Regions from separate parts of the Staphylococcus chromogenes genome, predicted to be linked through region 1. Evidence: riboswitches for the same ligand, from Rfam matches in the RefSeq annotation. Region 1 holds a riboswitch; the other holds the start of a gene.
What was found. A riboswitch is a leader RNA that binds a small molecule or an ion and turns the genes downstream of it on or off. The one in region 1 is predicted to bind S-adenosylmethionine.

Region 1 (4,679 bases):
ACGGACTCTGGAACGTCAATCGCATTCACATTGCCATTGTAAAAACCGTAATCGTTTGTCAGTTGTTTAGCAGCCCCTAAGTAAATGATGCCTTTCTTTGGATGAAGGGCGTACTGGACACAATAATTGTCGACTGTCTCGATACATTGTTCGATAATCAAAGTTTGTGTGGCCGCTTTCGCATTTTCGATACGTGCAATCGCTTGTTCCAAATCGCTTTGATTATAGCAAATCATAACACCATAACCACCTGCTGTTGGAAGTTCATCTCCTGGTTTAATCACAAGAGGGAGGTCCCAGTGTTTTAACGCTTCGTGAAAATCTTCTATTTTGACGACTTGTCGTTTTGGCAAGTATTTTCCATCTGTCCACTCTGGAATGCGTGATTTGGTATTTAAATCAATAAACACCTGTTTATTCATCGCATAATGTTCTGGCGCAATTAAATCTTCTCCGTGAACATATTGTGTGTAAATACGCTTTTGTTCTTGTTGTGTTAAATTTTGTAATAAAGCTTCATAGCTTGCTTTATCTTTAAAAGTATAGATATTCTCAGGTAGCGTCTGATTGACATGTGAAAATAACGTGCGTAATTTTTCAGTGACACTTGCTTCATGAACAATCACTGGCATATCGGCAATAAGTAATTCTCTTCCAGTTAAAAAATTAGACTGATGTTCATTGGGTTCTAACCATGGATTTGAAATGTATGAAGGTCGTGCTGTATAAACCACATCTTTCGCGTATAAGTCTCCCAGTTTTAAAATTGAGTCATCCAACATTTACAATTTCTCCCTTAATAATTGATGTTCCTTTTGAATGGTATTAAATAAATCTTTGTCTTGAATCAGTGTCGCGCCCATCAATGCAATGATTTTTGCCCCTTTAATTAAAGCTTTATCCCCCATAGGGCTTGCAGCGGCTTCTCTGAAACGATGCGTGTGCCCGACTAAACTTCGTGGTCCAATTTTAATATGTGGGTGAATCGTCGGTACAACATGGCTTACATTTCCTGTATCTGTCGAGCCATAACCAAAATCATCATGACTGACTTCTTCACCTAATTCAGTAGCATAACGTTCAAACAGCGCATCAAGTTGCGGTGATTTGATGAATTCATTTACCCCGTTTTGAATTGGCGCAAACTCATAGTCACATCCGGTTTGTATTGCAGCCCCTTTTGCGATTTGATGCACGCGCTCTGTCAGTTGATCTAAAGATTTTCGTGTTGTCGCTCGTGTGTAAAAGCGAGCATGTGTAAAATCAGGAATAATATTGGCTGCTTTCCCTCCATCTAATATGACACCGTGCACCCGGTCTGATTTATGGATATGTTGTCGTAACTGTGCGACACCATTAAAGAAACTAAGCATAGCATCTAAAGCATTTCTAGCATCTTCTGCATTTTCTGAAGCATGTGCGCTGCGCCCATAAAATTTAATGTCTAAAACATCAACAGCTAAAGTTGGAATTGTAGGATATGTTTCGTTACCGGGATGTATCATGAGTGCGACATCCACATCATCAATAATCCCTTCTTTCACATAAGACGCTTTGGCACTCCCATTTTCTCCACCTTCTTCAGCTGGACATCCTAAAACAACCACGGAACCTCCTAGCTCATCTATAACTTGTTTTAATGCGATGCCGGCAAGTACACTCGACGTACCGATAATATTATGACCACACGCATGTCCTAATCCAGGTAAGGCATCGTATTCCGCTAAATAACTGATGGTGGGTCCAACTTGTCCACTATCATAGCGCGCAATAAACCCAGTAGAATGACCAGCAATATCTTTTTCTATCTCAAAACCATGGTCGTGTAACTGGTCTATTAAAAGTCTCGACGCAAATAATTCTTCATTTCCTACTTCAGGTCTTTCATGAATTTGATGACTCATATCCAAATAATGTAACCGATGATTATCTATATAATCTAATATGCGTTGTCTCACTGATACCATTAAAAAGTCTCCCTTCAAAACAAAAAAAGCATCCAACGATAAAACACTTCCACTTATCAATAGTAGCGTCTCAAACGTTGATTGCCATTTGTGTCATTTATCTTTCAATGGTCTTAACCATTGTTGGATTTAGCACCTTTATCGAAGTTCGATGAGGTTGCAGGGTTTCACAGGGCCAATTCCCTCCACCACTCTTGATAAATTCGTATTTAATTATTACTCATTTTATCGGAAATTCGATCATTTGTCATGGTATTTTCATTATTTTCACAATTTTTCGGAAGTAGTGCTATTTTATCTTAGATTTGGCCTGAAAGAAATCATTTTATTTTAAAGCATAACGCTTTTTTAAAGTGAAAGATTTGTAACTCATTACGGCTTTTAGAAGTTATGTTAAAATGATATCAACGAATGAAGGAGGATGAATTCGATGCCAAAAATGAACGTAGAAAGTTTTAATTTAGATCATACAAAAGTTGTTGCACCTTATGTACGTCTAGCAGGTAAAATGCAAGGTGAAAACGGAGATGACATTTACAAATACGACATTCGCTTTAAGCAACCCAATAAAGAACATATGGATATGCCAGGACTTCACAGTTTAGAACACTTAATGGCAGAAAATATTCGTAATCACTCTGATAAAATTGTGGACTTAAGCCCTATGGGTTGTCAAACAGGCTTTTATGTATCACTCATCAACCACAAAGATTATGATGACGTATTAAATATTATTGAAAAAACGATTCAAGATGTTTTAAATGCAACTGAAGTACCCGCCTGTAATGAAGTTCAATGCGGTTGGGCGGCAAGCCATTCCTTAGAAGGCGCTCAAACGATCGCAAGAGAATTTTTAGACAAACGCAACCAATGGCATGACGTGTTTGGTGAAGGCTAAAATGAATTAAGTCGTAAGAAAAATAGCCATCAAAATTTATCTACGGGTAAATTTTGATGGCTTTCTATTTATAGATGAGCGCTATTCCTAGTTTTTTGTTATAAATGACGAATCCATTTCATCAGTAAAAATTGTAATGGAAGTCGTGCATATAAAAGTGGTTTTGGTACATTCATCCCTTCAATGTCATCAATACGACGGGCCATATAAATATTGGCTGGAAAAACTGCCCATAAAAAAGCGATAATCGCATGTTTAAAAAGATAACCTGGTTTGCGTAATAACAGCCCAAACCCGATGATTAATTCACAAACACCTGTAATGAGTACCGCTTCTTTTCTTAACGGCAAATAATGAGGAACAATTTTTCTAAATTTACCTTCATGTACAAAATGTAATAGTCCAACTATTATAAAAGGAATGCCCATCAAATAACGTTGTACTGTTTTCATCTTTATCTACTCCGTAATCATTTTATAAATTAATTGGGGTGCTTCTGCGGAATCTGAGATTGTAATGTTTTCATATAATTTTTGTTTCACTGCGGCGACATCTTCTTGGTTGGCATAAATGGTTAATAAAGATTCGCCTTCGCTCACTTTGTCACCTATTTTTTTGTGCAATACAAGTCCTACAGCCAAATCAATGTCATCTTCTTTTGTTTGGCGACCTGCCCCCAACATCATTGAGGCAATCCCAATTTCATTGGCTACCATTTCAGAGACAACCCCTGACTGTTTGGCTGGCAATTCAAATGTATATTTCGCAGTTGGAAGTTTTGAAGGGTCATCGACAACTGAAGCATCGCCACCTTGATTACTTAAAAACGTTTTGAATTTTTCAACTGCCGCACCATTATCAATCACGGATTGCAATTGTGCGCGTGCATCTTCTAACGTTTCCGCTTTTTGCGCCAATACCACCATTTGAGCCCCAAGTGTTAACACAAGCTCTGTTAAGTCTTCTGGACCTTGTCCTTTAAGTGTATCAATCGCTTCTTTGAGTTCGAGTGCATTTCCAATCGCACGTCCTAATGGCTGGTTCATATCAGAAATAATCGCCATCGTTTGACGTCCTACTTGATTACCAATTTTTACCATTGCATGTGCGAGCGCTTCAGCATCTTCTACTGTTTGCATAAACGCCCCTTTACCTGTTTTTACGTCTAAAACAATCGCATCAGCACCTGCTGCAATTTTTTTACTCATGATTGAAGACGCAATTAAAGGAATGGAATTGACTGTACCTGTGACATCTCTAAGGGCATAGATTTTTTTATCAGCAGGCGTTAAATTCCCAGTTTGACCAATCACTGCGATTTTAGCTTCATTTACTAATTGAATAAATTCGTCTTCAGAAATTTCTACATGAAATCCTTCTACTGATTCTAATTTATCAATTGTACCTCCCGTGTGACCTAAACCACGGCCACTCATTTTAGCAACAGGAATACCAAGCGCTGCCACAAGTGGCGCTAACACGAGTGTCGTTGTATCTCCTACGCCTCCTGTAGAATGCTTATCGACTTTAATGCCTTCAATATTAGACAAATCAATTTTATCTCCAGATTCAACCATTGCCATTGTTAAAGCTGCACGCTCTTCATCAGTCATATCTTGGAAATAGATTGCCATCGCTAAGCTAGACATTTGATAATCAGGAATTTCGCCTTTTGTGTACCCATCAATAATAAATTTAATTTCTTCTGATGATAAGGCATGACCGTCACGCTTTTTTGAAATCATATCCACCATTCTCATGGTAAATCCCCTCTTCTCTTTTTTAATCTATAATTATACATCCATATCTATTAT
Region 2 (4,679 bases), 500 kb from region 1:
GTACGCAATAATGATGGGTGCATAAGCTGCAGCCGCCAAGCCTTGGCAAGCACGAAGCACGACAAACATGGTAAACGTCGTCGAAAATACTGAAATGACTGTAAATATCGTATGTGCGATTAAGCCATAAATCATGACACGTTTACGCCCCAATTTGTCTGATAACAATCCATAAACGAGACATCCGAAGGCAAACGCAAATGAAAATGCCATACTCGCATACGGCGCTTGAAAAACAGGAACTGACAAATCTTGTGCGATGAAAGTACCTGTAGTAATCGTGCTATATAAGCTAAACATGACGAGTAACCCCGTAAAAAATAATACGAAGGTAATCCATTGATAATGGACCCGATTCATATATGCTCACCTCTCAAAATATCATTCCAATGATGAATTAATGCTATTCTATTTTCACATAAACCCTCACGGGAATGCTATTCAAAAACCTTTCTATATTTTTCACAACAAATCCTCTTCGTCAATCTCAACACGTGTAGGTTTCTTCTTTTCATCGCGCCTCTATTGAAGAACAATCATGGGTCGAGTGAAACTCCTACTAGAGAAAACGTGGGCATTAAAAAACTGTCTACAAAATCAATAATTTGTAGACAGTTTTCCCGAGGAATCCTCGAAATTTATTTTGAAGCTAATGCCGCTTTGACCGCTTCAGCCACTTTTTTCGCAGAAGCAGGATTTTGGCCTGTAATTAACGAATCATCTGTTTGGATAAATCCTTTCATCGGCACTTTTGATTTTTCATATTTCGCGCCTTTTACTTTCAATTCAGATTCTAACTCGAATGGCACAATACTTTTACGATTGGCTAAGACTTCTTCCGCATTGGAAAACCCAGTTAATCGCTTGCCATCAATGAAAAATCGGTGGTTCGGACGTTTTACTTCTAATAATGCTGCCGCCCCATGACACACGGAGGAAACGATACCGCCGTTGTCATAAATCGTGTTGACGGCTTGATTGATATATTCATTTCCTGGGAAATCATACATCACACCGTGACCACCCGTAAAATAAATCGCGTCATAAGCCGTGGGATCTGCGGTTTCAATACTTGGCGTAAGTTTCAATTGCGCCATAAACCGTTCGTCTTCATAATAGCGTTTTGTCACTTTATCTAAAATGCCTGGAATCAAACTTACAGGATCTAAAGGCGTTTCCCCACCTTTAATGTTATACAAGTCAACTTGGAAATTTTCATCATTTTGAAATTCATCGTAAAAATGCACGAGTTCACTTAACCATAAGCCAGTAGTTTTATCTGTGCCGTCAAAATGTGTATGGCTTGTATTGACAATCATTATCTTTTTCATGTCACCTTCACCACTTTTTATAAGATTTTCATCTATTATAAAGTAGTTTTGGGATGCTTACGAATCATTTGTTTGCATATTTATCGTGTACGTCTCTATTTTGGGATGGGGTCACCATGCGTTACCCCTCATTATTGCGTTTGAAGACGTTGAATTGCGCGTTCATATTCTTGTAATTTTTGATCTTTCATCATTTCTGCCGCTGTGTTAATCGGTTCATAAGTTTGCCATTCTTCTTTTTTATTAATCAATTGTTTTAAATGTTCTTCTATCGTTATCGTCACCATAATCCCCCATTTGTTAAATTGCAGCGAAGCCTTTGGCCAAATCATCGATAATATCATCGATATGTTCTAAGCCTATGGATAAGCGAATCGTTTCTGGCGCAATACCTGCTGCTAATTGTTCGTCCTCGGTTAATTGTTGATGTGTGGTTGATGCGGGATGAATGACGAGTGACTTGGCATCCCCGACATTCGCAAGTAGTGAAAACAAATCTAAAGCTTCGATAAATTGTTTCCCCGCTTCATAACCGCCTTTAACCCCAAATGTAAATACTGAACTTGCCCCTCGAGGTAAATATTTGTTTTTCAAATCATAATAACTACTTGAAGGAAGTCCCGCATATTTTACCCAAGCGACTTTCGGATGTTTGGATAAATAATGGGCCACTTTTTCAGCATTTTCGACGTGACGTTCCATACGTAGCGATAATGTTTCTAACCCTTGTGTCAGTTGGAATGCATTGAAAGGTGACAGTGCCGCCCCCGTATCCCGTAATAATGTTGTTCGTATTTTAAAGGCTAATGCCGCATCTCCAAATTTCTCGCTAAAAACGATACCATGATAGGACGGATCTGGTTCACTTAGTCCTGGGAATTTTCCGTTTGTCCAATCGAAGTTGCCCGCATCAACAATGACACCTCCCATCGATGTACCATGTCCACCAATAAATTTTGTCGCAGAATGCACCACTATATTCGCCCCATACGCAATCGGACGGAGTAAGTAAGGCGTCGCAAACGTATTATCTACGATGAGTGGAATACCGTGGGCTTTTGTCACTTTCACAAGCGCTTCAATATCTTCAACATTTCCTTCAGGATTGCCAATGGTTTCGATAAATAAAGCTTTCGTATTCTCTTGAATCGCCTTTGCGACATTTTGAGGATCAAGTGTGTCTATGAACGTCACGTCAATGCCAAATTTTGACAACGTATGTGTGAATAATGTATGTGTGCCTCCGTATAAGGTTTCACACGCCAAAATATGGTCTCCTGACTGCGCAACCGATTGGATGGCATATGTAATCGCCGCCATACCTGACGCAACAGCGACGCCTGCTACGCCCCCTTCTAGCTCTGCGACACGTGCTTCTAATACTGCTGTTGTTGGATTCATTAAACGTGTATAAATATTGCCCAGTTCTTCGAGTCCAAATAATTGTGCGGCGTGTTCCGTATCGTCGAAGTTATAAGATGTCGTTTGATATATCGGAACTGCGCGTGAATTCGTCGTTTGGTCCACTTCTTGGCCGGCGTGCAATTGTAACGTTTCAAATCGATAGTCTTGAGTCATGAGTACTCCCCCTTAAATAAATAAAAAAAGCCTACCTTGAAAGATAGACTTTACGCATTAAGACTCATCTCTCAGGTTCATCACCTGCAGGAATTAGCACCTAACTGAATAGGTTGCCTGGTTTCAAAGGGCCTGTCCCTCCACCAATCTAGATAAGTAATTATGAAATTAAACTTAGTGTATAACATACTCATGTAGAAGTCAATACGAATTCCGATTTCTTGAATAAGATTAATAATATCTAGTATTTCCTATTTATACAAAACTAAATATTATCGTTTAATAATTTTGAAATAATTAAATTGTGTAATGTGGTAATAGTATGTTAGTTGTGATAATCTTAAATTGTAAAGGGTGCCATTTAATTAATTATGCCACTCAAAAATTTACTTATTTTTTGGAGGATGAGAGAATGTTTAAAAAGCAACATTTTGGGATTCGCAAGTTTACAGTAGGCGCAGCTTCTATCGCAGTAGGTGCGACTTTATTCTTTGGCGCAAATGCTTCTGCAGATGCAGCTGAAGTTGATGGTCAAGCTTGGACAAACGACAACTTAGGGGAAAGTTACGGCACAGCTTATGTAGAATCTAACGGCAACGCTGAAGGTCAAGCTTATGAACCAACATTAGCAGAAAGCAATGCTGAAGGTTCTGCTTGGGTTGCAGACAACGCGGTTTCAAGCAACGTTGACGGTCAAACTTGGACAAATGACAACTTAGGAGAAAGCTATGGTTCTGCTTACGTAGATGCTAATGGCAACGTCGATGGTCAAGCTTGGGAACCTACATTAGCAGAAAGCAATGCTGTGGATTCTGCAGTAGAAAGCAATACTGAGGGTTCTGCTTGGGTTGCAGACAACGCGGTTTCAAGCAACGTTGACGGTCAAGCTTGGACAAATGACAACTTAGGGGAAAGCTACGGTTCTGCTTACGTAGATGCTAATGGCAACGTCGATGGTCAAGCTTGGGAACCTACATTAGCAGAAGGTCCTGAAACAGGCTCTGCTTGGGTAGAAAACAACCTTAACGAAACAGTAACAGCAACAGGAGAACCTGCATATGCTGAACCACTACCAGAAGGTCACATCGGTATTAACGGTGAACCTGCTTATGCTGAAGCGCTTCCTAAAGGCTCTTTAGATGGTTATTTATATGACCACGGTACGGGTGTTACTCATGAACTTCCTGAAGGTGACATCGCAATCAACGGTACTGGCGTAACACACGAATTACCTGAAGGCGACATTTCACTTAACGGTACAGGTGTCACTCATGAATTACCAGAGGGTACTTTAGATACGGACAACGATGGTTACACTGATGACGTAGAAATCGCTGAAGGCACAAGCACAACTGATGCCTCTATCACACCAGCGGCAACTGTCGATACTGATTTTGACGGTTACACTGATGCTGAAGAAGTGGCTGCAGGCACAAACCTTTACGATGCAGCATCTACACCAGTTGAAACTGCTGTAGGTCAAGAAGCAATTGCTGCTGATGCTCACGTAGCAAACGAAGCAACTGCTCAAGGATCTGTTGAAGCAACACCAGCACAAGCTGAAGGTCAAGCAGAAGGACAAGCTTTACCTGAAACTGGTTCAACAGAACAAGGTACATTATTCGGAGGACTTGTTGCATTCATCGGTGCTGTATTAGCTTTCTTTGGCTTACGTCGTAAAGCGTAATTCAAAGCGATACACCTTCGACATGCAACAAAAACGGATTGGGTGAATTCCCAATCCGTTTTTTCTTGTTATATAAGTTTTTT

Region 2: it holds a riboswitch for S-adenosylmethionine, as region 1 does, so the genes downstream of both, PYW36_RS00910 (O-acetylhomoserine aminocarboxypropyltransferase/cysteine synthase family protein) here and PYW36_RS03245 (M20 family metallopeptidase) in region 1, are expected to answer to the same signal.

The regions. Positions count from the first base shown of each region.
Region 1 covers NZ_CP118953.1:697,089-701,767, reverse strand. Annotated here, with positions in the region: gene ldmS (L-aspartate--L-methionine ligase LdmS) at 1-782, opposite strand, end outside; gene PYW36_RS03245 (M20 family metallopeptidase) at 783-1,967, opposite strand; SAM riboswitch class I at 2,062-2,171, opposite strand; gene PYW36_RS03240 (S-ribosylhomocysteine lyase) at 2,398-2,865, shown strand; gene PYW36_RS03235 (DoxX family protein) at 2,964-3,317, opposite strand; gene PYW36_RS03230 (pyrimidine-nucleoside phosphorylase) at 3,324-4,625, opposite strand.
Region 2 covers NZ_CP118953.1:198,808-203,486, reverse strand. Annotated here, with positions in the region: gene PYW36_RS00925 (MFS transporter) at 1-360, opposite strand, end outside; gene PYW36_RS00920 (type 1 glutamine amidotransferase domain-containing protein) at 639-1,331, opposite strand; gene PYW36_RS00915 (hypothetical protein) at 1,463-1,615, opposite strand; gene PYW36_RS00910 (O-acetylhomoserine aminocarboxypropyltransferase/cysteine synthase family protein) at 1,632-2,909, opposite strand; SAM riboswitch class I at 2,971-3,068, opposite strand; gene PYW36_RS00905 (YSIRK-type signal peptide-containing protein) at 3,322-4,596, shown strand.